One region of the Cupriavidus sp. KB_39 genome, then DNA from elsewhere that is predicted to be linked to it. Evidence: predicted binding sites of a transcription regulator. Region 1 holds the regulator's gene; each other region holds the start of a gene.
What was found. Region 1 encodes sigma-54, which starts transcription at its own class of promoters, with help from an activator protein. Its sites were predicted from a motif close to TGGCANGNAANCTGCTTT; they were not measured.

Region 2: a site for sigma-54 is predicted at 6,450-6,467, ahead of AB4Z27_RS01685 (circularly permuted type 2 ATP-grasp protein). Genes of this name have one in related genera too.
Region 3: a site for sigma-54 is predicted at 3,329-3,346, ahead of AB4Z27_RS25345 (GTP cyclohydrolase II). Genes of this name have one in related genera too.
Region 4: a site for sigma-54 is predicted at 3,323-3,340, ahead of AB4Z27_RS18500 (ammonium transporter). Genes of this name have one in related genera too.

Annotation. Positions count from the first base shown of each region.
Region 1 covers NZ_JBFREV010000014.1:93,883-99,321, forward strand. The annotation lists gene AB4Z27_RS13305 (PTS sugar transporter subunit IIA) at 1-365, opposite strand, end outside; gene hpf (ribosome hibernation-promoting factor, HPF/YfiA family) at 844-1,197, opposite strand; gene AB4Z27_RS13315 (RNA polymerase factor sigma-54) at 1,248-2,729, opposite strand; gene lptB (LPS export ABC transporter ATP-binding protein) at 2,863-3,663, opposite strand; gene lptA (lipopolysaccharide transport periplasmic protein LptA) at 3,704-4,348, opposite strand; gene lptC (LPS export ABC transporter periplasmic protein LptC) at 4,412-5,047, opposite strand; gene AB4Z27_RS13335 (KpsF/GutQ family sugar-phosphate isomerase) at 5,060-5,439, opposite strand, start outside.
Region 2 covers NZ_JBFREV010000002.1:76,379-86,384, forward strand. The annotation lists gene AB4Z27_RS01660 (CTP synthase) at 1-762, opposite strand, end outside; gene AB4Z27_RS01665 (alpha/beta fold hydrolase) at 938-1,756, opposite strand; gene AB4Z27_RS01670 (peptidase) at 1,796-2,599, opposite strand; gene AB4Z27_RS01675 (transglutaminase family protein) at 2,752-3,618, opposite strand; gene AB4Z27_RS01680 (alpha-E domain-containing protein) at 3,700-4,773, opposite strand; gene AB4Z27_RS01685 (circularly permuted type 2 ATP-grasp protein) at 4,809-6,284, opposite strand; gene AB4Z27_RS01690 (gluconokinase) at 6,528-7,046, opposite strand; gene edd (phosphogluconate dehydratase) at 7,235-9,121, opposite strand; gene AB4Z27_RS01700 (MurR/RpiR family transcriptional regulator) at 9,381-10,006, shown strand, end outside.
Region 3 covers NZ_JBFREV010000046.1:24,134-31,154, forward strand. The annotation lists gene upp (uracil phosphoribosyltransferase) at 1-617, opposite strand, end outside; gene AB4Z27_RS25340 (URC4/urg3 family protein) at 720-2,024, opposite strand; gene AB4Z27_RS25345 (GTP cyclohydrolase II) at 2,021-3,259, opposite strand; gene AB4Z27_RS25350 (hypothetical protein) at 3,545-3,841, shown strand; gene AB4Z27_RS25355 (acyltransferase family protein) at 3,867-4,961, opposite strand; gene AB4Z27_RS25360 (hypothetical protein) at 5,179-5,334, shown strand; gene AB4Z27_RS25365 (amino acid ABC transporter substrate-binding protein) at 5,789-6,700, shown strand; gene AB4Z27_RS25370 (amino acid ABC transporter permease) at 6,876-7,021, shown strand, end outside.
Region 4 covers NZ_JBFREV010000024.1:61,523-67,949, reverse strand. The annotation lists gene AB4Z27_RS18520 (class I adenylate-forming enzyme family protein) at 1-1,449, shown strand, start outside; gene AB4Z27_RS18515 (CreA family protein) at 1,470-1,925, opposite strand; gene AB4Z27_RS18510 (acyl-CoA thioesterase) at 1,949-2,434, opposite strand; gene AB4Z27_RS18505 (HU family DNA-binding protein) at 2,583-2,864, opposite strand; gene AB4Z27_RS18500 (ammonium transporter) at 3,373-4,575, shown strand; gene AB4Z27_RS18495 (mechanosensitive ion channel family protein) at 4,729-5,595, shown strand; gene AB4Z27_RS18490 (Bcr/CflA family multidrug efflux MFS transporter) at 5,596-6,427, opposite strand, start outside.

The sequences.
Region 1 (5,439 bases):
TGGGCGATTTCCGACAGGATTTCCAGATGTTGTTGCGTGGCCTGTTCCGGCACGAGCAGGAAGATCAACAGCGACACCGGCTTGCCGTCCGGCGATTCGAACGGAATGGGCTCGGCCAGGCGCATGAAGCCGGCCAGCGGCTGCTTGAGACCCTTGATGCGGCCATGCGGAATGGCCACGCCGGCACCCAGACCCGTGGAACCCAGCGATTCGCGCGCGAACAGGTTATCGGTCACGGTAGCACGCGCCACGCCATGGTTGTTCTCGAACAGGAGCCCGGCTTGCTCGAACACCCGCTTCTTGCTGGTGACGGTGACGTCGAGATGGATGTTGCCGGGTGGCAGCAATTTGGCCAAACGATTCATGGGCGATGCGCGAGAAGTCAGGTTAGCGGGCCGGGGCGCGAAGGCCGTCCCGCCGGATTCGGGGCGAAACTTGGGTACCGAGATCTTGTCTGGGACGCCCGCATTGGAGCGTCCGGCCATTATAGAGCAGGGCTCCACCGCGATTTTGCGATGCAGCGCCGGGGTCGCGGCGGTGCCACGACGTGCCGGCCGGCTTGCCCACCCGGGGTGTCCCGGGGCCGTCCTGTCGTTATTTGTATGGCGGAGCATACACCGAGGCGGGCGGCTTGCGAACACTTGTTCCCATTTTGACCGCTCCCGGGGGCCCCGGGTCGCCCTCCGGCGTGGCAATAAGGTAACGAAACATTCCAGGTGCCCGCACCGTCACCGCCATGGCGCGCGCCCATCAAAAAAGCCGCGCTGATTGCGCGGCTTGAGCTCTTCTTTTCAGTCCTCTGCAGGGTCGGCAACCGCTCTGTTTTCGGTTGCCTGCAGGTCTCTACTGCTGCGTCAGTTGCTGGGCGGCCATCTGGTACTTCACCGCCTCGCGATCGTGGCCCTGTACGCGGTCCTTGTAGCGGATGACCTGGCGGTCGAGCTTGTCGACCAGACAGTCGATCGCCGCATACAGATCTTCATGATGCGCTTCGACGAAGATGTCCTTCCCCTTCAGATGCAGATTGATTTCCGCGTACTGGCGCCGGTCCTTCTCCTTGTGGTTGTCCACCGATAGCAGCACGCTCACGCCGATGACCTGATCGAAATGCCTGACAATTCGCTCCAGTTTCGTTTCCACATACTCACGCAGCGGGGGCGTGATGTCGAGGTGGTGTCCACTGATCTTGAAGTTCATAGCGCTTCTCCTTCTGAAAGAGCCGCACCAGGCAGGCGGTTGCGGCTCGGCTACAAAGTCTTGCGGAGATTGACTGCGGGGATCTTGAGCGCTTCGCGGTATTTCGCCACCGTGCGGCGTGCGACCACGAAGCCTTGCTCACCCAGCAGTTCGGCGATCCGGCTGTCGGAAAGAGGATTCCTGGGGTCTTCGGCTCCTATCAGTTGCTTGATCAGCGCGCGGATTGCCGTGGAGGAGGCCGCGCCGCCAGTCTCCGTAGAGACGTGGCTCCCAAAGAAGTACTTCAACTCGAAAGTACCCATGGGCGTGGCCATGTACTTATTCGTGGTGACCCGGGAAATGGTCGACTCATGTAAACCGAGTGTATCGGCTATTTCCCGCAAAACCAAGGGGCGCATCGCGATTTCGCCATGCGTGAAAAAGTTCTTTTGACGTTCCACAATTGCCTGCGAAACACGCAGGATCGTATCGAATCGTTGCTGGATGTTCTTGATAAGCCACCGCGCCTCCTGAAGCTTCTGCTGCAGGCCTGCCGTCCCCGTTTCGCCCTTCGCGCCGCGCAGGATCTGCGCATACATGTCGTTGATGCGCAGCCGTGGCATGACATCCGGATTGAGCGCCGCGATCCACCCGCTGCCGCTCTTGCGCACGAACACGTCGGGCACCACGAAGTCGGCCTCGGGACGGTTGAACGCGTGCCCCGGATACGGCGCCAGCGAGCGAATCAGTTCGTGTGCCGCCTTCAGTGCTATTTCGTCCACCTGGAGCGCTTTCTTTAGCCGCGTGTAGTCGCGCACGGCCAGCAGTTCCAGATGATGATTGACGATGGTCAGCGCCAGCTCACGATGGGAGTGCTTCAGGCGACGCAATTGCAGGCTGAGGCACTCCGCGGCATTGCGCGCGCCCACGCCGGGCGGGTCGAAGCTCTGCAGCAGGGTCAGGATCGCGTGGACTTCGTCGATCTCGAATTCGAGTTCCTCGGGCAGTTCGGTGCAGATTTCCTCGAGCGAGGCGCTCAGGTAGCCGTCATCGTCGAGCGATTCGATCAGGAAGATGGCCAGGCCCTTGTCGCGCACCGAGATCTTCAGCGGGGCCAACTGCCCCATCAGGTGCTCGCGCAGCGTGGGCTCGGCATCGCGCAACTGCATCGGCGACTTTTCGTCCTCGTCGCCCTGGGGGCGGCGGGCGAAGTCGTCGAGGCTCCAGTCRCTGCCGTAGTCCTCGCTGCCGTTGTCGTTGTAGTTGTCGTCCTCACCGCCGGACGCGCCATCGGTGCGCGCGTCGCCGTTGGGCTGAGGCTCGGAGGAGGCCGGCGCGGGGGCGCTCTGGAGGTTGACCGAGCCATCGGCGGCTACCCGCAACGGGCTTTCGATCCAGTCGTTTTCGCGTTCGAGCAGGGGATTTTCGGTCAGCGCCTGTTCCACTTCCTGCTGGAGTTCAAGCGTCGAGAGCTGCAACAATCGAATCGACTGTTGCAGCTGCGGGGTCAATGCCAGATGTTGCGAGAGACGAAGCTGAAGCGACGGTTTCATGCGACCTATTCTATGCGCATCCTTCCGACTATGGAACGGAAATTGCTATCGCCTATCGCTCTGACTTCCTGATCGACCCCGGCTGTCGCCGTGGAGGCCGGGAGAAGCGCGGCCGCACGCGGCGGCCGATGGGTCACATGCGGAAATTTTCGCCCAGGTACACGCGTCGCACGGACTCGTTGGCGATGATTTCCTCAGGCTGGCCGGCGGCCAGCACCGTGCCTTCGCTGATGATGTAGGCGTGGTCGCAGATGCCGAGCGTCTCGCGCACGTTGTGGTCGGTGATCAGCACGCCGATGTTGCGCGCCTTCAGGAAGCTCACGATGCGCTGGATTTCGCCCACGGCGATGGGGTCCACGCCGGCGAACGGCTCGTCCAGCAGGATGAAGCGCGGCGCGGAGGCCAGCGCCCGGGCAATTTCCACGCGGCGGCGCTCGCCGCCGGAGAGCGACAGCGCCGGGTTGTTGCGCAGATGGGCGATCTGCAGGTCGTCCAGCAGCGAATCCAGGCGGCGTTCGATCTCGGCCTTCGGCAGCGGCTTGCCCTTCTCCAATTGCAACTCGAGCACGGCGCGGATGTTTTCCTCGACGTTGAGCTTGCGGAAGACCGAGGCCTCCTGCGGCAGGTAGGACAGGCCCATGCGGGCGCGCTCGTGGATCGGCAGGCCGCTGATGTGCTGGTCGTCCAGCACGATGTCGCCCTCATCCAGTGCCACCAGGCCCACGATCATGTAGAACGACGTGGTCTTGCCGGCGCCGTTCGGACCGAGCAGGCCGACCACCTCGCCGCTCTTCACGTCCAGCGAGACGTCCTTGACCACGGTGCGCGAACCGTAGCGCTTCTTCAGGTGGCGCACGACCAGCGTGCTGCTGTCGGTACGGGCGGCCGACGGGGCTGCGGAGGCGTTCGGGGCGAGCGTGGCGGAGTCGTTCATCAGGTCAATGCATGCGTGACGCGGCGGGCGCGTCCGGGGTTCAGGGCTTGCCGGGCGCGGGCGCCGGCTTCAGTTCCAGCGGCGGTGGCGGCGCGGCGGCGCCGCTGGCCGGGTCCGCGCGCGGCGAGAGCACGGCGCGCACGCGGCCGGACGGGTTGCCGGTGGAGGTGTTGTTGTCGCCGCCGGCAGCCGTGTAGTACTCGTTGCGGCTGTCGTAGGTGATCACGGCGCCGCGGATCTCGTCGACGGTCTTCGCGCCGGCGATGCGCGCCGCGCGGGCATGACCGATCAGCTTCGACATTTCCTGCTTGCCGTCGTACTCGATGCGGTCGCCCCAGCCATCGATGTATTCGTCCACGCCGTCGCGCTTCTGGCGGATATACGCCTGGCGTCCCGGATTGGCCGTGGCCACCGCGTACTGGTAGCCCTCGGGGTCGGTGCGGATCTGCGCGGCGTCCGACTTCAGCACCATCGTGCCCTTGGTCAGCACGACGTTGCCGGTCAGCGTATAGATCTGCTTCACGTCGTCATAGCTGGCGTTGTTGGCCTCCAGCACCAGCGGCTTGTCCTTGTCGGCACGCTCCGCCAGGGCCGGCTGGGCCAGGGTCGCGCCGAGCGCGGCGATTGCCACCGCCAGGGCGGGCACGATGCGGCGACAGGACAACGTCGTCAGGGATGGGGTCATGTTGGTCAGCTGAGAGAATGACGGGCGATCCGTTGCCGGCGCCTGGCGTGCGTGTTGTTGTGCTTACTGCGTGGTCCGGGCCTGCCCCGACGGCGGATTCATGACGATGGTGCCGCGTACGTTGCCGAGCAATTGTACTTCGCGCGTGACATTGTTGAAGACCAGTCCGTTGGCCGTCATCACCGACGGGCCGCGCGTGAGTTGTACCGCTTTATCGGTCTTGACGATGTCGTCATTGACCAGCAACTGGAAATATTGCGATGCAGCGGTCATGCGCGGGTCCTTCGACGGATCCACGCCGGGTTGCCGTACCAGGAAGGCATTGCCGTACAGGTCGATGACCGAGCCCTCCGAGTTCATCACGCCCCGGTCCGCGTTGACCGTGACCGGGGGGCGGTCCGGCTGGTAGGCGCGCATGGCCGGCGTGGTCACCTCGTAGGTCTGGTCGTCCTCGAAATGGATCATCTTCACGCCGGTGAAGCGCATCTTGGTGGCGCCGGTCGTGTCCAGTTCCGTGGCCGAGAAGCGGTCCATGTAGTAGTCCGCCTCATGGCGCTTGGCGCGGTTCTGGGCGGCCTCGTCCTCATGGGGCGAGTTGATCTGCACCAGCCAGAACGTGCTGCCGGCGACCATCGCCATTAGCAGCAGCGGCAGCAGCCGCATGACCAGACCGGAGATCCTGCCGAAGAAGTCGCGCATCGCCGGCCCCGCTCAGATGACCTTGGCGCGGGTCAGGTCATGGATGTGGAGCGCGCCCACGAGCTTGCCGTCGCCATCGACCACCAGCAGCTGGTTGATGCGGTTCGCTTCCATGATCTGCACCGCTTCCACGGCCAGCTGGTCCTGGTTCACCACGTGGGGGTTACGGTGCATGACCTCGCCGATGGGCACGGTGCGCCAGTCGCGCGGGGTTTCCAGCAGGCGGCGCAGGTCGCCGTCGGTGAACACGCCGATGGCGTGGCCGTCCGGGTCCACCACGGCCGTCATGGCCAGGCCCTTGCGGGTGATTTCCATCAGCGCCTGGGCCAGCGGGGTGTTTTCACGCACCTCGGGCACGCCGTTGCCGGTGCGCATGACGTCGCGCACGTGGG
Region 2 (10,006 bases), on a different contig from region 1:
CATCTGCGGGATCTTGTAGATGCTGTCGGCATCCCAGACCGAGATCACGGCTTCCTGCGGAATGTTGGCGAACAGCGAGATCTTGGCGCGCTCGTCGTCCGGAATCGGGCGGTCGGCGCGGCACAGCAGCGCCGTCGGCGAAATGCCGATTTCGCGCAGCTTTTGCACCGAGTGCTGGGTCGGCTTGGTCTTCAGCTCGCCAGCGCTGGCGATGAACGGCACCAGCGTCAGGTGCACGAAGGCGCAGTGGTTGCGGCCCATGCGCAGGCTCATCTGGCGTGCGGCCTCGAGGAACGGCAGGGATTCGATATCTCCCACCGTGCCGCCGATTTCCACCAGCGCCACGTCAGCCTTGCCCTCGTGCGAGGCAGCCGCGCCGCGCTCCACGAATGCCTGGATTTCGTTGGTGATATGGGGGATGACCTGCACGGTCTTGCCGAGATACTCGCCCCGGCGTTCCTTGCGGATCACCGATTCGTAGATCTGACCAGTCGTGAAGTTGTTCGATTTCCGCATCTTGGCGGAAACGAAGCGCTCATAGTGGCCCAGGTCGAGGTCGGTTTCCGCGCCATCTTCGGTCACGAACACCTCGCCGTGCTGGAAGGGGCTCATCGTGCCGGGATCGACGTTGATGTAGGGATCGAGCTTGAGGAGGGTGACTTTGAGGCCGCGCGACTCGAGAATGGCCGCGAGCGAAGCAGCAGCGATGCCCTTGCCGAGAGAAGAGACGACGCCACCGGTGACGAAGACGAATTTGGTCATAAACCGAGCTTGCCGGGGAAATCGGGATTATACATGAGCGGCCGTCCCGCGCGGCCCCGGAAATTGTGACAGCCGGGGTGAAACCCCGCGGGGTGCTACCCGGTTGCGCCGCATTGCACCTCCTTGCGCCCAATGCGCCGCACGGGCGCCGCCCTGCCCGCCTGCTAACCGGCGTCTACCGCGATTCCTGCCGGATCTTGCCGATCAGGTCACGCACCAGCGCGGCGGTTTCGAGCGGCTTTTCCATCGGATAAAGATGGCCGCCCTCGATGAAGCGCAGGTGCTCGCCCACCAGCCGGCGCGTGGCGCCCAGGCCGCACTGACGCACCTCGCGCGAGCGCGTGCCGGCGACGAAGCCCACCGGCACCGGCGCGCCCTGCGACACCTTGCGCCCCAGGCTGGTCGGCAGGGTCCGGTAGATCTTGTATTCCACCTCGCGGTCGAAGCGCAGCCGCCGCTCGCCAGCGTGGCCGGTCGGCTCGGTGCCATGCTCGGCGTAGTCGCTCAGGACCTCCGGATCCCATATCGCGAAATTCTTCTTGGAGAGGAAGTGATGACGCACTGCCTCGGCGTCTGGCCAATGGGTGCGGCGGTTCTTCGTCACGGCCGCCGGACCAGGCTTTTCGTCGAGGCCGAATATTTGCGAGAAACGCAGCAGCCCGGCGCGCCAGCCGGCAATCACCGGCGAGTCGAGCATGACCACCCCGCGCACCCGCGCGGGCCGGCGCAGCGCGGCCATCAGGGACAAGAAGCCGCCCAGCGAATGGCCGACCAGCCACACCGGGCGCTCGGTGCCATCACGCGTGGCGCGGTCCAGCTCGTCTAGCAATTCCTCCACGAGATGCGGCCACTCGCGCGTGACCGGGTACTTCGGGTCATGGCCGTAGCGCTCCACGGCGCGGATATCGAAATCGTCTTCCAGTGCACCGAACAGCTTCCGATACGTGCGCACCGGGAAGCCGTTGGCGTGCGAAAACAGCAGGATGTCGCGCATGCGGCGTCTTGGGAGGGTGGAATGCCGGGGAAGCGGCGATCAGTGTTCGCGGCGGGCCCGGACAGGCTGGCCCCAGCGGTCGGCGTCATCGCGCGCGAGCGGGAATTCCGCCGGCTCCGCCGCATCCCACTCGGGGTTGCAGATCTCGCCGAACACCTGGCGCAGGCGGTGGCCCCACGTGTCGCGAATCATGCGGAAGTAGGCGTTGCGTTCGTCGATACTGACGAAGCGAGTCACGCGCAGCGCGTCGGCCTCATAGACCAGCAGGTCCAGCGGCAGGCCCACGGAGATATTCGATTTCAGCGTCGAGTCCATCGAGATCAGCGCGCACTTGGCGGCCTCGCCCAGCGGCAGCGACGGCGACACCACGCGGTCGATGATCGGCTTGCCGTACTTGGCCTCGCCAATCTGGAAATAGCAATTTTCCGGTGTCGATTCGACGAAGTTGCCGGCCGCATAGATATTGAACAGGCGCGGCCGCTCGCCGCGAATCTGACCGCCGAAGACCAGACTCACGTTGAATTCGATGCCGGCATCGCGCAGCGCATGGGCATCGCGCTTGTGCACGGCGCGCACGGCGTCGCCGACGATGGTAGCGGCCTCGAACATGTCCCGCGCGGTCCACAGCGAGCGCTTCTCGTCGCGGCCCTCTGCCAGGCATTGGCGCACCGACTGACTGATCGCGAGGTTGCCGGCGGTCATCATCACCATCACGCGGTCGCCCGGCTCTTCGAACACGGTCATCTTGCGGGCCGTGGAAATGGCGTCCACGCCGGCGTTGGTGCGGGAATCTGACAGGAATACCAGGCCGGCATCCAGCCGCATGGCTACACAGTACGTCATGGGAATCTTGTTGGTTTTGGCCGCGCGCCGGCTCGGCGGCGCGCTCAGGGGCAAGCTTGCATTCTAGCGCCCTAGCGCGGCGCGAGCCGCCTCGGCGGCATCGGTCGCTTCGAACGGCCGTCTGATGGAAAGGATTGCTGCCCGGGGTGGGGTCAGTCAGCGACCGGTACCGCTGGCATCGGCGGAATCGGGGTGATGGCGATCTCGACTTCCATCGTCTCGCCCGTCCCGCCCTCCAGAATGCCCCGAATTGGTGCAGCCGAGGCGTAGTCACGCCCCACGGCAAGGCGTACGTGACGGCCATCGGTCAGGCAACGGTGCGTCACGTCGATGCTGCACCAGAGCGCGCTGGCGGCGTCCAGGCAGACATCGGCCCAGGCGTGGCTGGCCATCGACGTGGCGGCCGGGTCATAGAAGTAACCACTGACATAGCGCGCCGGAATGCCGAAGGCGCGGCACGCGGCCACCATCACCTGCGCCTGGTCCTGGCAGACGCCGCTGCCGAGCGCGAAGGCATCGGCGGCGCTGGTACCGACGTGGGTGGTGTTGGCACTGTAGCGCACGCGGTCCGCGATGCCATCGGCCAGCGCCAGCAACGCCGGCACGTCGTGGCCGGCGGCCAGGAACGGCGCGGCGAACGCGCGCAGCGCGGCCGGGGCCTGCGTGAGCGGCGTGGCGGCGGCAAAGTACAGGGGCGACACGCGCGACTCGCCGGCGTCCGGCTGGTCGTGGAAGCCATGGTGGCCGGGCGCCCCCGCTTCTTTTAGCGGCGCAATCATCACTTCCACTTCGCCAGTCGCCGTGATCGAAATCGTCTGGGCGGGGCCGGACAGCGTGAAGTTATGGACGATGTTGCCAAAGCCGTCGCGGGCCTCGGACAGGTTGCCGGGTGCGGTCAGCGTCCAGCCCTGCACGGACTGAAGCGGCCCCGAACGCGGCGCGAGCCGCAGTTCGTGCACGCTGCGGCGCACTGGCTCGGTGTAACGGTAGACCGTCTTGTGGTGGATCTTGTATTTCACGATAAGGCACGCGCCGCGGCGACCGGTGCCCGGCCCGCCACCCGCCCGATCCGGCAACGGTGTGGCGTGCCCGGCACCTCGTCAGGCAGCCAGCGGGACGAGGAAGTCCCGGCTGATGCCGTTGCCGAGATCGCCAATGCGCTCCAGGAAGCTGGTCAGGTAGGCGTGCAGGCCAACGGCGAAGATGTCGTCGATGCGCGCGTATTTCAGGTCGGCGTGGAGTTTACCAGCCTGGCGCTCCGTCTCCGACGACTGCTGGTTGGCCACCAGCGCGAGAATGGCGACCACCTCGTCCATGCTCGACACCAGCGAGCGCGGCATGTCCGGCCGCAGGATCAACAGCTCCGCCACGCGTTGCGGCGTGATCACGGCGCGATAGATCTTGCGATACACCTCGAAGCCGGACACCGAGCGCAGCACGGCTGCCCAGTGATAGAAGTCGTTCTGCTCGCGGTTCAGGTCATCGTTCTGCAACTGGCTCTGGGACTGCCCGCTACCGTCCTGGGACTGGGATTGGGACTGACTCCGGAATCCCCCGCCCTGGCTCTGGCTCTGCGATTGGCCGCCCTGGAAAGCGAGATCGTCCTCGTCGCGCCGGCCGGAGGCCTGGAACTTGACATCGAGGATCCGCGCGGTGTTGTCCGCCCGCTCCAGGAAGGTGCCGAGCCGCATGAAGTGGAAGGCGTCGTCCTTGAGCATGGTGCCGAACTGCACGCCACGCGCCAGATGCGAGCGGAACTTGACCCATTCGAAGAAGCGGGACGGGTCGTCGCGCAGCTCACCCTCGGCAATGATGCGCTGCACATCCAGCCAGGTGGTGTTCAGCGTCTCCCAGACCTCGGTGGTCAGCGAGCCGCGCACCGCGCGGGCGTTCTCGCGCGCCGCGCGCAGGCAGCTCATGATCGACGACGGATTGGTCATGTCGCGAACCATGAAGTCGATCACGTCGTCGCGGTGCAGCAGCCCGTACTTGTGGTCGAAGGCGTGGGTCAGCTCGGAAATATCGAGCATCGCCCACCAGCCCTGCTCGGCCACTTCGGCGGACTGCGGCAGCAGCGAGGTCTGGTAATTGACATCGAGCATGCGCGCGGTGTTCTCGGCGCGCTCGGTATAGCGGGACATCCAGAACAGATGGTCGGCGGTGCGGCTCAACATGATGGGTTCTCCCGGCGATCGGCGTGTTCCATGGCTCAGCGCTCCAGCACCCAGGTGTCCTTGGTGCCGCCCCCCTGAGAGGAGTTGACCACCAATGACCCTTCGCGCAGCGCCACGCGGGTCAGCCCGCCCGGCACCATGCGCACCTCCTTGCCCGACAGCACGAACGGCCGCAGGTCGATATGGCGCGGCGCGATGCCCGACTCCACATAGGTCGGGCAGGTGGACAGCGCCAGCGTCGGCTGGGCGATGTACTGCTCGGGGCGCGATTTCACCACCTCGCGGAACTGGTCGATCTCGGCGCGCGTGGCCGCCGGTCCGACCAGCATGCCGTAGCCGCCCGCGCCGTGGGTTTCCTTGACCACGAGGTCGGCCATATGGTCGAGCACGAACTGGAGATCGTCCGGGCGCCGGCACATATAGGTCGGCACGTTGTTGAGGATGGCCTCCTCGCCCAGATAGAAGCGGATCATGTCCGGCACGTAGGGGTAAATCGACTTGTCGTCGGCCACGCCCGTGCCGATGGCGTTGCTGATCGTCACATTGCCGGCCCGGTAGACCGACAGCAGCCCGGCCGCACCGAGCGCCGAATCTGGACGAAATGCGAGGGGATCAAGGAAGTCGTCATCCACGCGCCGGTAGATCACGTCAATGCGCTGCGGCCCCTGCGTGGTCCGCATATAGAGGTGCTCGTCCTCGACGAACAGGTCGCTGCCCTCCACCAGTTCCACGCCCATCTGTTGAGCCAGGAATGCATGCTCGAAGTACGCCGAGTTGTACATGCCCGGCGTGAGCACGACCACGGTGGGATCGGCGATGTTCTGGGGCGAGACACTGCGCAGCATGTCCAGCAGCAGGTCGGGATAGTGCGCCACCGGCGCCACCCGGTTGCGCGCGAACAGCTCCGGGAACAACCGCATCATCATCTTGCGGTTTTCCAGCATGTACGAAACGCCGGACGGCACCCGGAGGTTGTCCTCGAGCACGTAGAACTCGCCCTCGCCGGCCCGCACCACGTCGATGCCGGCCACATGGGCATAAATGTCGCGCGGCACATCCACGCCGAGCATCTCCGGCCGGTATTGGGCGTTGTTGTAGATCTGGTCGGGCGGAATCACGCCGGCGCGGATGATGTCCTGGCCGTGGTAGATATCGTGGATGAACCGGTTCAGCGCCGCCACGCGCTGCCGCAGGCCGCGCTCGAGCGTGGCCCACTCGCTGGCCGGGAAGATGCGCGGAATCACATCGAACGGAATCGTGCGCTCGGTGCCGCTGTTCGACTCGTCCTTGTCGCCGTAGACGGCAAAGGTAATGCCCACGCGCCGGAAGATAAGGTCCGCCTCGGCGCGTTTGTTGTCCATCGTCGAACCGGACTGCCGCCCGATCCAGTCCGCAAAATTGCGGTAGTGGGCCCTGACCGCCCCTGACGGCAGCGTCTGTCCGGCCTCGATGGCCGCCACTGCTCCGTCCTCCCGCCCTTCCAGCATCTCGTCGAAAAACCGCGCCGCCATGATGGCCGCTCCTTCGTGAAATGGGCGCCCGCGCCGGCCTCGTACTGACCGTGCCGTGCCGTCTCCCCGGTCGCCCGTTTGTCGATGCCTTGTCGAGTTGGCTCTTTCAGCATATCCGCACCGGCAAAACCCGCAAGGGTCACGCGCGCCGGCACGCGAATCGGTTTAGCAAGATGCTTGCCAGCCAGGCGCCGCCGAAGGCACGGCGCCAAGGGCTGGCTGGCGGCTTCAGGTCAGTTCAGATCAGGCGGCGGGCTTGCCGGAGCAGGCGGCCGACTCGGGCGGGCACTTGTCCAGGATGTCCTGGACCAGCGCCTCGGGCGTGCGGCGGATGTCCAGCACCAGCGCGTCGCGTGGCTCCTCGAGGGTGTCGAACTGGCTTTGCAGCAGCGCCGGGTTGAAGAAATGGTCCGTGCGCGCCGACAGCCGGCTGCCGATGGTGCCGGCGTCGCCCTTCATGAAGACGAAGGTCACACCGCCGTCGGGCGGGGTCAGGCGGTCGCGGTAGGTCTGGCGCAGCGCCGAGCAGGTGAAAACGTGGGTGCGGCCCTCGGCCCGGGCGGTGTCGATGGCGGCGCGCATCGCGGCCAGCCAGGGCCAGCGGTCCTCATCGGTCAGCGGAATGCCGTTGTGCATCTTGGCCTTGTTGGCCTCGCTGTGGAAGGCGTCGGCATCGTGGAAGCCGCAATGCAGCTGGCTGGCCAGCAACTGGCCGACCGTGGTTTTCCCGCTGCCGGAAACGCCCATCAGGATATAGATCATGTCTGCTCCGTCGATCATGGTCGGATGGTCGGGCCATCCTTGTCGGTAGCCTTCGGGCGCGAAAGACGTGGCGCGAAGGTGCACCGCGGCATGGAGATACCTGGCCGCGGCGATTGCTGAAAATCGTAAAACGACTAAACGATGACTAAACGACGACTAAGTGCGTGCAGGGCAAGTTGGGCGCCCGCCTATTGTGCGACCACGCCGGCCGTTTGGACAGCGGGCGCGGCGTCGGCCTCGGACAAGTCCAGGGCGCTACCGCCTTCTTCGGCGATCCGGGCATGGCGCCGGAACAGTCCGAACAGGCCGCGCCCCATGCTGAAGCGCGCAAAATCGTCGTCCGGCGCGGTCGCCGGGATGCGCGCGGCGAATTCGGCGTGCGCGGCGGCATCGCCGACCATGGTCAATGTGCCGGCTACGGCATCCACACGAATCCGGTCGCCATCGCGCAGCCGCGCCAACGGGCCGCCTACAAGCGCCTCCGGACCCACATGGATCACCGCCGGTACCTTGCCGGACGCGCCCGACATGCGGCCATCGGTCACCAGCGCCACCTTGTGGCCGGCATCCTGCAGTGCGCCGAGTGCCGGCGTGAGGCGGTGCAACTCGGGCATGCCGTTGGCGTTCGGCCCCTGGAAGCGGACCACCGCCACCACGTCGCGATTCAGTTCGTCGGCCTCGAAGGCGACTTGCAGCGCCTCCTGGGAGTCGAACACGCGGGCCGGGGCCTCCACGATACGGTGCTCGTCGGCCACGGCCGACACCTTGATCACGCCCCGGCCGAGGTTGCCGGCCATCAGGCGCAGCCCGCCCTCCTTCGAGAACGGCGCCGACGCCGGTGCCAGCACGGCGGCATCGCCACTCGTGGTCGGACCGTCGCGCCAGCGCAGCGCGCCGTCGGTCATCACCGGCTCCTCGGTGTAGCGCGCCAGCCCTTGCCCCATCACGGTCTGGACGTCCTCGTGCAGCAACCCGGCTTCGAGCAGTTGGCCAATCACATAGGCCACGCCGCCGGCGGCGTGGAAGTGGTTCACATCGGCCGAGCCGTTCGGATAGACGCGCGCCAGCAGCGGCGTGACCGCCGACAGGCGGTCGAAGTCATTCCAGTCGATGACGATGCCGGCGGCACGCGCCATGGCGACAAGGTGGATCGTATGGTTCGTGGAACCGCCCGTGGCCAGCAGGCCGACCATGGCGTTGACGATGGCCCGCTCGTCCACGATCTGGGCGAGCGGCGTGTACGCGTTGCCGCGCGCGATCAGCGCCAGCGCGCGCTGTGCCGCGGCCGCCGTCAGCGCATCGCGCAGTCCGCTGTCCGGGTGCACGAAGGCCGAGCCCGGCATGTGCAAGCCCATGATTTCCATCAGGAACTGGTTGCTGTTGGCCGTGCCGTAGAAGGTGCAGGTGCCGGCGCCGTGGTAGGCGGCGCATTCGGCCTCCAGCAAGACATCGCGACCAACCTGACCCGTGGCGTAGAGCTGGCGCACGCGCGCCTTTTCCTTGTTCGAGAGACCGGTCGCCATCGGCCCAGCGGGCACGAAGACGATGGGCAGGTGGCCGAACTGGAGCGCCCCCATCAGCAGGCCCGGCACGATCTTGTCGCACACGCCGAGCATCAGCGCGGCATCGAAGGTGTTGTGCGAGAGCGCGACCGCCGTACCCATGGCAATGGCGTCGCGCGAGAACAGCGACAGCTCCATGCCAGCGTTGCCTTGCGTGATGCCATCGCACATCGCCGGCACGCCGCCCGCCACCTGGGCCACGCCACCCACCGCTCGCGCCGCCTCGCGAATCACGTTCGGATACCGCTCGTACGGCTGGTGGGCCGACAGCATGTCGTTGTACGCGGTGACGATGCCGAGGTTCGGGGCGTGCTCGACGCGAAGCTTGAGCTTGTCGTCGGCCGGCAGCGCGGCGTAACCGTGCGCCAGATTCGCGCACGACATGCCGCGCAGCGGGCCGAGTTCCCGCTGTGCCCGCTCGCAGCGCGCCAGATAGGCGGCGCGGCTCGCGCGGCTGCGCTCGACAACGCGTTGCGTAACGGCCGACACCTCGGCGTGAACGGATTGGGTCATGGCGACAATGTTCCTCGTGGGGAGCGCCGGGCAAAGAACCGCCCGTCGATATGTAGATTTTCTACATTATAGCCTTGGCCTCCCGCCTGCCGGAAGCCGCTTTCTCGCGAAAATATGATGCTGTCGACGCAAATACGGGAAAGCCCTAAGGGGGCAGGCCCACGATTCCCGATCGATCCCCATGTCATTGTGTGTAGAATCTCTACATCTGCAATCCCCAGAATGGCCACGCCGATGGCCAACCGAGACCCGCACCACCATGCGCGACCGAATCCTTGCCGTCTACGACACGCTCCGTCCGTCAGAACGCCGTCTGGCTGACTACGTCACCCGCCACGGCGCCAGCGTGATTCGCCTGTCGATGCCCGAACTGGCCGAACGCGCCGGCGTCTCGCAGCCGACCATCGCCCGCTTCTGCGCCGCGCTGGGCTACGACGGCTTCAAGGAGTTCAAACTCCAGTTCGCCCAGAACCTGGGCGGCGGCACGCCGTTCGTCCACCAGGACGTGGAGGCCGACGACCGCCCGGCCGACATCGCCGGCAAGGTCTTCGACCGCACCATCGCCACACTGATGGCGGTCCGCAACGCGCTGTCGGCCGACCAGATCGAGCACGGCATCCGCCTGCTGGCCAGCGCGCGCCGCATCGAGTTTTATGGCTGCGGCAACTCCGGCATCGTCGCGCTCGATATCCAGCACAAATTCTTCCGCCTAGGCATTCCCACCACGGCCTACTCGGACCCGCATGTCTTCAGCATGTCCGCCGCGTTGCTGCGCCCTGGCGACGTGGCGGTGCTGGTCTCCAACAGCGGCCGCACCTGGGACATGCTGACCGCCGCCACGCTCGCCCGCGCCAGCGGCGCAAGCGTGCTGGCGCTGACCCACAG
Region 3 (7,021 bases), on a different contig from region 1:
TCGATGGCCGCCGTGACGATCGCCACGTCCGGGTGCGCCGCGCGCAGCGCCTGGAGCCCCGGGCGGGAGGCAATCAGGCAGACATACTTCATGGTCGTCACGCCGGCCTCCTTGAGCCGGTTCAGTGCCGCGATGGCGGAGTTGCCCGTGGCCAGCATCGGGTCCACCACGATCACCATGCGCTCGTGGATGTCTTCCGGCATCTTGAAGTAGTACTCGATGGGCTCCAGCGTCTCGGGGTCGCGGTAGAGCCCGATATGGCCAACGCGCGCGGCGGGCAGCAGGTCCAGCATGCCGTCCAGGAAGCCGTTGCCGGCGCGCAGGATCGACACCAGACAGAGCTTCTTGCCCGACAGCACCGGCGACACCATCGGCGCGATCGGCGTCTTGATGGCGATGGTCTCCATCGCCAGGTCGCGCGTGGCCTCGTAGGTCAACAGTTGGCTGATCTCTCGCACCAGACGGCGGAAGTTATCGGTAGTCGTTTCCTCGCTGCGCGCGAGCGTGACCTTGTGCTGCACCAGCGGGTGATTGACCACCATCACCATGGCTGACGGCGACGTCTCTGTATCGGCAATGGCTTGCGCGGCCGTAGGCACGGCGGACAGGTCATTCATGGTGCGCTCCTTGGGTCGACTCGCTGGTTTCATCAGGCACGACGGGCCACTGGCCCGCCGCGCCCGGCTGCCTGCAAAAACGTGGGTGGTAAAAGGCTCTCGTCAGAACACCGTGCCGTCGCTCTGGATCGCGAACGGGGGCGTGCCGCCCGGCCTGCGCTGCGCGGCAATGCGCCGGCCCGCGGCCCAGGTGCCGCCCTCCAGCACCCGCGCCAGCGGAAAATCCTCCTGGGTGACGCCCAGCGCCTGCCGCACCCCTTCGGCCACGAGGTCGAGCCCGGTCACGGTCAGCGCGCGCCATTCCACGATCACCGGCTCATCCACCGTGTGCGTGCCCGCCGCGAAATCGGGGTTGCGCGGCACCATCAGCTCGAAATCGAACAGCAGGCCGCCGTTGCGGTACTCGGGCAGGCCGGTCAGGGCGTCCAGCCCGGTGACGGTGAGACCGGCGTCCTCGAGCGGCTCCAGCAGCGAATAGGTCAGCCACTGGGTGAGCTTGTGAAACGGCACCAGCCCGTCGGGCGCGGCTTCATGGTGCCAGCAGTCGCCCAGCGAGATGCCATCGAGCTGCACGCGGCCCGGCCAGACCGGCCCGAGCGCCACCAGCAGCGTGCGCAGCACGAAGCTGGCCTCGATGCGGCCATCGACGGCATGTTTGGCGAAGTAGTCGTACAGATTGCCGAGCCGGGCCGGCGTGCCGAAGACGGCCGGGGTGGCTTGCACCACCTCCCCCAGCCGGCGCAGCAGGCCGGCGCGGCCTTCCAGCCCCACCAGCGGGTTGTGCGCGGCCACCTGGAAAGCGGTGGCGATGGTCGAGGCGTCCATGCGCGCCAGCCGCTCGCCATCGGCACGCAAGGGGTCGCCATGCTCGGCGGAGAAGCCGCCGCGCGCGAAGAGATCGAAGCTGGCCACGCCGAGCCCCTCGGAGCGGGTCAGCATCAGGTCGCTGGCCGGATCGCGGTAGCGCCAGTCAGCGCCGGCACCGGCATCGAGCAGTACGCTCGGGATGACCAGGTCGATGCCGATGCGCGCGCGTTCCTCGCAATGATCGGCGCCGGACATGCCCGCCCGCTCGCACAGGATCTGCCAGCGGTCGAGCTTTTCCTCGCCCGGACCGCCGCTCTCGAAATGGCGCCAGCGGCTGTGATACGGCACCTTGAGGTCGCGGTAGCGGCGCCGGATGGTGGCCGCCACGTAGTCCGCCACGGCGTGCACCCGGTCTGGATGCCAAGTAAAGAGCGCAGAGTCGCCCGCCGCCACGTATTCCGTCACAATGGCGCACCGGCTGCGCACAGCCTCCGCGCTCAACAGCGCCGAGGCGGGATGGTCCGGCGGCACCGGGGTGTGCCAGCCGCTGCCATCGCCATCGATCCGTGCGTCCTGCCCTCCTTCGGAATGCTGGTTCATTCGTTCAACCCCCTGCCCTTTGCCAGGGCGAGTTCGTCGGCGTCCGGCGGCGTGTACCGCGTGAAGTACCCCGCCGCCACCTTTGCATCGATTTCCACGCGCGCGTCGGCCGGGATCAGCGCCTCGGGAATGGCCACCTGCTCCACCACCTCGATGCCCTGCGCGGTCAGCGCGCCATGTTTCATATTGCTCATGGACGCCCAGCGGTCGATCCGCCGGATGCCCAGCCAGTGGAAGACGTCGGGCATCAGTTCCTGGAACCGCATGTCCTGCACGCCCGCCACGCATTCRGTCCGCGCGAAGTAGGTTTCGGCGCGGTCGCCGCCCACCTGGCGCTTGCGCGCGTTGTAGACCAGGAACTTGGTCACCTCGCCCAACGCGCGGCCCTCCTTTCGGTTATAGACCACCAGGCCTACGCCGCCCTGCTGCGCCATCTCGATACAGACCTCGATGCCGTGCGCCAGATAGGGCCGGCACGTGCAGATGTCGGAGCCGAACACATCCGAGCCATTGCATTCGTCGTGCACGCGGCAGGCCACGCGGGTCTCCGGCTGGCCCAGCTTGGCCACATCGCCGAAGAAATAGAGCGTCATGCCACCGATGGGGGGGAGGAAGACCTTGAGGTCGGGCCGCGTGACGAGTTCCGGGAACATGCCGCCGGTCTGCTCGAACAGGCTGCGCCGCAGGATGCTTTCCTTGATATTGAAGCGCCGCGCCAGGCCCGGCAGGTACCAGACCGGGTCCACGGCGGCCTTGGTCACGCGCACATCGCCATTGGGATAGAGGATCTCGCCATCGGGCACCAGCCGGCCAGCGGCGATGGCCGCCGTCAGCTCCGGCATATTGATATGGGCGCGCGTGACGGCGATGGTCGGGCGGATGTCCACGCCGGCGGCGATGCGGTCTGCGAAGACGGTGGAGACGAGGTGGCCCCAGGGGTCGAGCGAGACGATCTTGTCCGGATCGCCCCACTGGGCATGGGGCCCGATGGACTCGGCCGGCGCSGTGTCGGTCAGGTCCGGCCGATGCGCGCGCTGCAGGCTGCCCGAGGCCACCGCCAGCGCGCGATAGATCGCATAGGCCCCGGCGTGGGTGCCGATCACGTTGCGGCGCGTGAGGTCCGTGAGGCTGGCGATGACCGGTCCCCGCTCGGCCGCCGTGGGGGCGCCCCAGTGGATCGGCTCGGCCGGCTTGTCGCGGCGCGCGTGCGAGGTCAGGACGATGTGATCGGACATGACAGCCTCTTCCCCGGATGCCCCGGTATCTGGAATCCTGACCAAATGGTCAGGTTTGTATCTCCATACTAGGCAACGTTCGTGCCATCGCCCAAGTGGGGTTGTTACGGTAGGTGTGGCGCCGAACGCACCGTGGCAGTGCGTTGCCCGCGCCAAGGCGAGGCGGTGGGCACCATCAGGGCGATGGGGTCAATTTAGGACTTCGGCTATGTCGAGGTCGACAGGCATTTTCCATACTGGCTGCATCGCGCCCCAGACGGGGCCAGCCACAGCATGGAGAACATCATGAAACTACTATCCGCCTTAGCGGCAGTCGCCGCATCCCTCAGCGTGTTGGCGCCTGTGGCGGCGCAGGCCGCGGGGACATCGGCCAGCCTGCTGCCCGCCTCCTGCGTGACGGTGTCGGCGCAGGCCGGCGAGGCCCAGCGGGCACCCGGGCCGCGCGTGCGATGTGTGCTGCCGTCCGGCAAGGTGTCGGGCATGGTGCCCGTGGGAGGGATGTCGCACGGGGCGCCCGCGGACTGGCGCCGGGTCATCGAGGACCCGGCCGCGCGCAAGGCGCTGGTGCCGACATACAGCTGAGAGCGCTAAGGCGCAAAGGCCCGGATCAGGCCTCGGAAGTGACCGACTTGTCACGCGCCGGCCAGATCGCCTCGCGCAACACATGGAGGACATCGACCGATTCCACATAGCGATGGAACACCGCCCCGGCCAGATTGCTGGCGACCCAGGCGGCCCCCATGCCCAGTGCGTTGAGCACGGGCTGCCCCGGCGCCAGGTGCGAGACCGCCGCATTGACTACCAGGCAAACCGGAAAGTGGACCAGGAAGACCGAATAGGAAATCTTGCCGAAATAGGCCGAGAGATCCGCCAGACGGCCGCCGGGCCAGCGCTCCAGCCAGTCCCCGCGCCGGGAGATGGCCAGCAGCAGCGCCGTGGCCAGCGCCACCGCGATGCGCAGCCGGAAGTCCACCACCAGCGCCGCCACGCCCAGCGAGGCCAGCAGGATCAGCGCCATCGGCGAGCGCCCCGGGTTCGACACCCAGTAGGCCAGCGTGCCCATGCCATAGGCACCAAAGAAATAGATCGCCCAGATATCCCAGCTGGCGTCGCGGTTGAACCAGAACAGCGACGCCACGGCCAGCGCACCCACCAGCGCCATGCCCCACGGCAGGCGCCGACGCGGCGCCGCGCGCGCCACCCACAGCACCATCACGAGCAAGGCGAACAGTTGCAGGTCGATGGCGATATACCAGACGCCGGCGGACAGCGCGTCCACATCGAGAATGTTGTGCAGCAGGAGCAGATGCGCGACGAACTGCGCCAAGTGCGGGGCGGCCGGAATGGAGTCATGCGTCATCCAGGTGCGCGCCAGCGCAGCCCCGGCAATCGCCACGAGAATGGCAACGGCAAACGGCACCACCAGCTTCTGATAACGGCGCCAGATGGTCCCCAGCGGATTCGCGGCCGTCAGAATCCCGCCCGGCGCCAGGCTGCGCGCGGCCAGGAAACCACTGACAACAAGAAAGACCTGCACGGCAATGCGCGCATAGTCGGCCAGCCAGCCAATCAGCCCCGGGGCAAGGGCGTGCGCGGCATCGGACATCGGCCCGTAGAAGGCCAGATGGTGCAACACGATCAGCTGTGAGCTGACCGCCTTCAGCGCGTCAATGCACGCCAAACGAGAAGGACGGGTGCCCATTTGTTATGAGAACGATACAAAGGTGCGGGATTGTACCTTGTTGGTGCAGGGACGGATGGGGGTCAAAGGTTACGGATGTAACAAGGATAGGTGGGATGGCGCGCCGGCCACGATGAAAGTCAAACCATGCCCAATTCTTGGGCGCGTCTGATAGACCTCTCAGACAATGCGCGGGTAGAACGTCTGCTGGTTCAACCCTAGTCATACAGACCAGCGCATGGAAAACGAAATCAAAAACAATCATTTTCTGCGGCGGGACCTCGAAGATCTCGTTCGCGAAGATTCGGTTATCGGCTTTTTGGCACGACGCCGACGCCACGGGAAATCATCGAACTTCTGGATCTCGAAGGAACTGTCCGGCGCATCGAAATAAGGAGTTTATGTATTATGCAAAAGACATGGAATTACAGGTTCGTTATTAAAATAATCGCTGGCATCATTCTCGCCTTCATCGTCGTTATTATGCCTGCAGATATCTGGGACGCATGGACTGTCCCTCATGAATACCCCTTTGGAGAGGAAGGCCCAGCCGCTTCGATGTGGGCTTATCGGTCCCAGCAGAATTATCTGATATCAAGCATCTCACTCTGGACCACCAGCACCCTCGCCCTCTGGTCCCTGCTTGCCAGGCGCGCCCGAATGCGGACCCGCGTCCTGTGTGCGCTCCCGTTTGTGGTGGTCTGGGCGTTGATGGCCTGCGACGGCTTCCGACTGACGTAGCGCGGCCCATTCCCCAAAACCGGGCATTTGCTTATGACGAGAATATCCTTCCTGCGCCGCAGGCCCGGGGTATACCCTTGCCGCTTTCGTCAGCACCCTCGGATCCCATGTCGCCGTTTGCCTCGTTTTCGTCCCTGCAACGCCTGATTGCCGCTGCTGCCCTGCTCGCCGGGGTAGTGGCGCCTGCTCTCGCCCATGCCGATAGCCCGGTTCTCAACAAGATTCGCGAGACGGGCACGATTACGCTCGGCTATCGGGAATCGGCGTTGCCGTTTTCGTTTGCCGACGACAAGGGCCAGCCGGCCGGGTATGCGGTGGATCTCTGCCTGCGTGCCGCCGAGGCCGCCCGCGTCAAGGCCGGGTTGAAGGAGATCAAGGTGCGCTGGCTGCCGCTGACGCCGCAGAACCGCATTCCGGCCGTCGTCAATGGGCTGGTCGAGCTCGATTGCGCGCCCAATACCAATACGCTGGAGCGCCAGAAGCAGGTGGCGTTCAGCGTTTCGCACTATGTATCCACGGTGCGGATGCTGGTACGGGCCGATTCGGGTATCAAGTCGCTCGAGGATCTGCGTGGCAAGACCGTGGTGACCAGCGCCGGCTCCACCGGCGACCGCCACGTGCGACGCCTGAAGGCCGACTATGGCTATCGGGACGTCTACGCCAAGGATCATGGCGAGTCGTTCCTGCTGCTGGAGACGGGCCGCGCCCAGGCCTTCGTCATGGACGATGTGCTGCTGGCCGGGCTGCGCGCCAAGTCGAAGGATCCGTCGCAGTTCGTGATTGTCGGCCCGGCGCTGTCGGTGGAGCAGAACGCGCTGATGATGTCCAAGGCGGACCCGGAGTGGAAGCGGCTGGTCGATCAGGCGCTGGCGGGCACCTTCGCCACGCCGGACGTGGTCGCGCTGCAAAAGCGCTGGTTCCAGCAGCCGATTGGCACGCGTGGCACCAACCTCGCGCTGGCGCCCTCCGCCGAGGTCACACAGGCCTGGAAGCACCCCTCTGACGCCGTGACCGAATAAGCACTTTTCGGCATCCATCTCGGGGCGGCACGCGGCTGCCGCCCCCGGAAAACCCCTGAGTTGACGGCTTCACCGGCCTTGGACACACTGGCCCGAGCGGGCTGACATGCTGTTTACTGGCCGGTAAGCCCGCACAACGCGAACCGCCGGAAGGCGGCACCACTCAGGAGATCCCATGAACAAGATCATCGCCACCGCAGTTGCGCTGGGCCTGGCTACCGCCTCCGTGGCGGCCATTGCACAGGACAAGAAGCAGTTCGACCCGTACTCGCAAGGCGCGAAGTCCGGCGAGAAATTCGACACCTACAGCCAGGGTGCGAA
Region 4 (6,427 bases), on a different contig from region 1:
GCCATGCGCAACCTGCCCGAATGGCCGGTGGCGTTCTTTGGCGCGCTGCTGGCGGGCGCCATCGTCACGCCGCTCAATGCATGGTGGACGGGCGCCGAACTCGAATACGGGCTGGCCGATTCGGGCAGCCGGATCGCCATCGTCGATAACGAGCGGCTCGGCCGCATCCTCGAGCACCTGCCGGCCTGCCCGGCGCTGGAGCGCGTCTATGTGTCGCGACTGCCGGAGAGCGGCGACTTTTCACAAATCACGGGCGACGCCCATATCGCTTCGCTCGAATCGGTGATCGGCCCGTCGTCGGCCTGGAACGGCCTGCCCTCGCAATCGTTGCCGGCCATCCCGCTGGACCCGGACGAGGACGCGACGATCTTCTACACCTCGGGCACTACCGGCAAGCCGAAGGGCGCCGTGGGCTCGCACCGCAACGCCACCTCCGTGGCCGTGGCGGCCCAGTTCAGCCCGCTGCGCAACCTGCTGCGGCGCGGCGAGCCGGTGCCCGAGCCGGATCCGAACGCCCCGCAGAAGGCGGCGCTGCTGGCGGTACCGTTCTTCCATGTCACGGGCTGCATGTCAGTGCTCAATGGCGCACTCGCGACGGGCGGCAAAATCGTGCTGCTGCATCGCTGGGACACGCTCCAGGCCATGGCGCTGATCGAGCGCGAACGCTGCACGGGGGCCGGCGGCGTGCCGACCATCGCCTGGCAGATCATCGAGCATCCCCGGCGCGGCGACTTCGATCTGTCATCGCTGGAGAACATGAACTATGGCGGCGCACCGGCCTCGCCGGAACTGGTGCGGCGCATCAAGGAAGTGTTTCCACACGCGGCTCCCGGCATTGGCTGGGGCATGACGGAGACCTCGGCCACCTTCACCAGCCACAGCGCGGAAGAGTACGTGTTCCGGCCAGACAGCAGCGGCCCGGCCCTGCCCATCGGCGAGATGAAGATCGACGATGGCTTCGGGCGCGCGCTGCCCTTGGGGGAGACCGGCGAGCTGATGGTGCGCGGCGCGAACGTGGTGCACGGCTACTGGAACAAGGCCGAGGCGACGGCCAAGACCTTCGTCGATGGCTGGCTGCACACTGGCGACATCGCCCGGCTGGATGCGGACGGCTTCCTCTATATCGTCGACCGGATGAAGGACATGCTGATCCGCGGCGGCGAGAACATCTACTGCATCGAGGTGGAAAGCGCGCTGTACGCCCATCCGGCCATCATGGATGCGGCGCTGGTCGGCATCCCGCACCGCACGCTGGGCGAGGAGCCCGGTGCGGTGGTGAGCCTGAAGCCGGGCATGGCTGCCACGGAAGCGGAGTTGCAGGATTTCGTGCGGCAGCAGCTGGCGGCGTTCAAGGTGCCAGTGCGGATTATCGTCAGCGGGGAGATGCTGCCGCGCAATCCCAATGGGAAGATTCTGAAATCGAATCTGCGCAAGCTGTTTGAAGCCTGAGGTTGCTGAGGGGCTGAGGCTTACTTGACGGGGATCGGTGTCCCGGCCGGCACCGGTACCGCCGTCACCGCGTTCTGCGGGCTGCCGCTGACGATGCGGTCGGAGTAGGTCAGATAGACCAGCGTGTTGCGCTTGCGGTCCACCGCACGCACCACGTGCAGGGTCTTGAACAGGATCGACATCCGCTCGGAAAACACGTCTTCCTGCGCCTTGACCGGGCCCTTGAAGGTGATGGGGCCCACCTGGCGGCAGGCAATCGACGCTTCCGGCGGGTCTTCGGCCATGCCGAGCGAGCCCTTGATGCCGCCCGTGCGCGCCCGCGAGACGTAGCAGGTGATGCCGTCCACCTGCGGATCGTCATAGGCTTCGATCACCACCTTGTCGGAGCCGGTGACGCGGAAATTCGTGCTGACGCTGCCGATTTCCTCGGCCTGCGTGATGCTGGAGAGCGCCCACAGGCCGGCGACGGCCATCATTCCGATGCGGATGTTCGCCATGGTCAGTCCGCCGAACCCTTGATCTCGTCGTGCCGGCGCTCCATTTCCTGGCGCAGCGCGCGGCGCTGCTGGGCGGCGGCAAAGCGCTGGCGCTCCACCTCGTCACGCGGTTGCAGCGGCGGCACCTCGGCCGGCGCGCCGTTGTCGTCCACGGCGACCATCGTGAAGTAGCAGCTATTGGTATGCCGTACCACCTTGCTGCGAATATTCTCAGTCACCACCTTGATGCCGATTTCCATCGAGCTMCGGCCGGTGTAGTTCACGGCAGACAGGAAGGTGACGAGTTCGCCCACGTGGATCGGCTGGCGGAACATCACCTGGTCCACCGACAGCGTGACCACATAGCGGCCGGCGTAGCGGCTGGCGCAGGCGTAGGCCACCATGTCCAGGTACTTCAGGATGGTGCCCCCGTGCACGTTGCCGGAGAAGTTGGCCATGTCCGGCGTCATCAGCACGGTCATGGAAAGCTGGTGGGACAGATCGTTCATCGCAGAAAATCCAGAAATCGAGCCTGAGGCGCGGGCAGTGTAACCCGACGAGGCGCGCCAATGGGCAAATCCGCGCGTGGACATCATGGCCCAAAAAGAAAAGCGGCCCCGAAGGCCGCTTTCCTTACTTTCAAGAACGCGAACTTGCTTACTTCTTCTTGTTCACGGCGTCCTTGAAACCCTGGCCGGCGGAGAACTTCACCGTCTTGGCGGCCGGGATCTTGATCGTTTCGCCGGTGCGCGGATTGCGGCCGGTACGGGCAGCACGCTTGCCCGAGCTGAAGCTACCAAACCCCACCAGGGTGACCGAGTCCCCCTTGGCCACTGCCTTTTTGATACTGTCCAGCGCGGCGTTCAGCGCGCGCTCGGCGGCGGCGTTGCTGAGTTCTGCTTCCGCGGCGATGGCCGATACCAGTTCACCTTTATTCATGGCTAGATTTCCCTTGTTGGTCGTCGTCACCGGACATCTGCCTGCCGGCAAATTACCGATCGGCGCAGTCTAATCTGCCCTTTGCGCCTTGGGCAATCCCCAGTGGCACCGAAGCAACGAAAACGGCCGGAAAACGTTCTCTGGCAAGACTTAGCGGGGGTTTTACCCCTCTTTTCCCCAAATGGAATCGTCACTTTTTCAGCCCGACACGTATCGTGCGGCGCACATGCACGGGGCCGCGCTTCGTCGGCCMCCCCCCGGGCGAGGACGCACCATTCTGGATCGCACCGCGCGCGCTATACGCCCGTTTTTGGCGCATGGCGATCCATAATGAGGCGTGGCTCGTACGGCGGCGCAGCCGCTGCGCGCAATAGTTGATCCGACAACTCGCCCGGAAACGCCACACCAGTGCGCCACGCACCGCCTCGGCGCTATTTTCCCCATTTTGCATCGCTGTCTGGAACGGATTTTGCATACTCGTGCTCCCATTTTGAGCATTGAGGTAGCAATGGAAAACTGGAAAACGGGCGCCGATGCGATGTTCATCCTGCTCGGCGCCATCCTGGTACTCGCCATGCACGCGGGATTTGCATTCCTGGAACTCGGCACGGTGCGCAAGAAAAACCAGGTGAATGCACTGGTGAAAATCCTTGTTGATTTTGCCGTTTCCACGATTGCTTACTTTTTTGTCGGTTATACGGTGGCGTACGGGGTGCAATTCATGTCCGGTGCCGAAGTCCTGGCACAAAAGAGCGGATATGAACTGGTGAAATTCTTCTTCCTCGCCACATTTGCGGCGGCCATTCCGGCGATTATTTCGGGCGGCATTGCCGAGCGCTCGCGATTCAATCCGCAACTGGTCGCCACATTCATCCTGGTCGGTTTTGTCTACCCGTTCTTCGAAGGCATCGCCTGGAACAACCGCTTCGGCATCCAGGACTGGATCGCCTCGGTTGCGGGCTCGCCGTTTCACGATTTCGCAGGCTCGGTCGTCGTGCATGCCGTGGGCGGCTGGATCGCCCTGCCRGCCGTGTTGCTGCTGGGCGCCCGGCGCGGCCGGTACTCGAAGGACGGCCGCATCAGCGCGCATCCGCCCTCGAACATCCCCTTCCTGGCGCTCGGCGCCTGGGTGCTGGCGGTGGGCTGGTTCGGCTTCAATGTGATGAGCGCCCAGACCGTGGACAAGATCAGCGGCCTGGTGGCCATCAATTCGCTGATGGCGATGGCCGGCGGCACGCTGGCGGCGTGGTGGGCCGGCCGCAACGACCCCGGCTTCGCCTACAACGGCCCGCTGGCCGGGCTGGTGGCCGTGTGCGCCGGCTCGGACCTCATGCATCCGCTCGGCGCGCTGATCACCGGCGCGGTGGCCGGCGTGCTGTTCGTCTATTTGTTTACGCTGGCCCAGAACAAGTGGCATATCGATGACGTGCTGGGCGTCTGGCCGCTGCACGGCTTGTGCGGCGCCTGGGGCGGCATCGCGGCGGGCATCTTCGGCACCCATGCGCTCGGCGGCATGGGCGGGGTGTCGCTGGTCGCGCAGCTGATCGGCACGGCGCTCGGCATCGTCATCGCGCTGGTGGGCGGCACGGTAGTCTACGGTGCACTGAAGAAATTCGTCGGAATACGACTGGATGCCGAAGCCGAGTTCAATGGCGCGGACCTGACCCTGCACCGCATTTCGGCCACCCCGGAGCGCGAGACCAACTGGTAATCCACCCTTGTTGGGACTGGGAGAAAGCGGCCGGACAGCGTTCCGGCCGCTTTGTTATTTGCGCATATCGAACGGCGGATTTTCGCGAAATTATTAACTTGAACTTGCCCGCGACGAGGCCAATAATGCCCTTGCCTAACAGGAGCATGCCCCATGGATACCTCTTCGTTGCAGAGCTTTCGCGAGRTGATCGTCGGTTACGCCACCGTGTTCGGCGTCAAGATCCTGGCCGCGCTGGCCTTCTGGGTGATCGGCCGCTGGCTGATCCATTTCGTCGTCCGGCTGGTCCAGAACTCGCTGGCCCGGCAGAAGGTGGACCCCACGCTGTTGCGCTACGTCGGCTCCATCGTCACCGTCACCCTCAACGTGGTGCTGGTGATCGGTATCCTCGGCTACTTCGGCATCCAGACCACCACCTTCGCGGCGCTGATTGCGGCGGCTGGCGTGGCCATCGGCATGGCGTGGTCGGGGCTGATGGCGAATTTCGCGGCCGGCGCCTTCCTCGTGGTGCTGCGGCCGTTCAAGGTGGGCGATTTCGTGACCATCGGCGGCGTGACCGGCACAGTCAGGGAGATCGGCCTGTTCGCCACCACGCTCGACACGCCGGACAACGTGCTGACCGTAGTCGGCAACAACAAGATCTTCTCGGACACCATCCAGAATTTCACCGCCAATGCCTACCGGCGTGTGGAACTGAAGGCGCAGTTGGCCGGCTCGACCGACGCGATGGCCGCCGTGGCACTGCTCAAGGAGCGCATCGGCGCGATTCCCAACGTCCTGGCGGAACCGCCGGTCGACGTGGAGATCCTCGAATTCACGCTGGTCGGCCCGGTGCTCGCCGTGCGGCCCTACTGCCATAACGATCACTACTGGCAGGTCTATTTCGATACCAACCGCGTGATTCGCGAGAGTTTTGGCCAAGCCGGATTTGCCGCCCCGATGCCGGCGCAGATGGTGGTCATGCAGCCCGCGCCGGCCATGCCGATGGCGCCGGCGACGCCCGCCAACCAGGCCGCCTGATCAGGCGGGCACGGCCGCGCCGGCCCGCCCGTAGCGCCGCAGCAGGACCGCGCTGCAGCCGCACACCGCCATCACCACGGCCAGTGGCAGCGCGGTACCGTCGTGCCATACGCTGACGGCGGCGCCAGCCAGCGTGCCAAATCCGAACTGCAGCGTGCCCATCAGCGCGGACGCGGTGCCCGCGCGATGGCTCTGGTGCGCCAACGCCAGCGCCGACGCATTCGGCGTGATGCACCCCATACCCGCCAGAAAGACGAAGAAGCCGACCAGCAGCACCGGCAGCACGGCCATGCCCGCCAGCGCCGCGACGGCCAGCACCAGGCCGGCCAGCAGCGGCGCGTACAGGGCCATGCCCAGCACGGCGTCGAGCGAGCGCGCACGCACCAGGCGCGTATTGATCTGGGACATCGCGATCAGCCCGAACGCGTTCGCCCCGAACACGAAACCATAGTGCGAGGGGTCGATGCCATGCAACTCGATCAGCACGAACGGCGAACCGGCGATATAGGCGAACATGCCTGCCTGCACGCAGCCGGCCGCCAGCGAGTAGCCCAGGAATTCGCGGTCGCGCAGCAGCTCCCAGTAGTTGCGCAAGACGGTGCCCGGGTGCAGCGTGCGGCGGTGCGCCGGATCGAGCGACTCCTCCATCCGTGCGTGAACGAACCAAAGGATCAGCACGGCCGCGCCACAATGGATCCAGAAAATCGCGCGCCAGCCCAGGGCAGAGAGGACGGCCCCGCCGATCAGCGGCGCGAGGATCGGCGCCAGGCCCATCACCAGCATCAAGGAAGAAAACGCCCGCGCCGAATCCTTGGCCTCGAGCCGGTCCCGG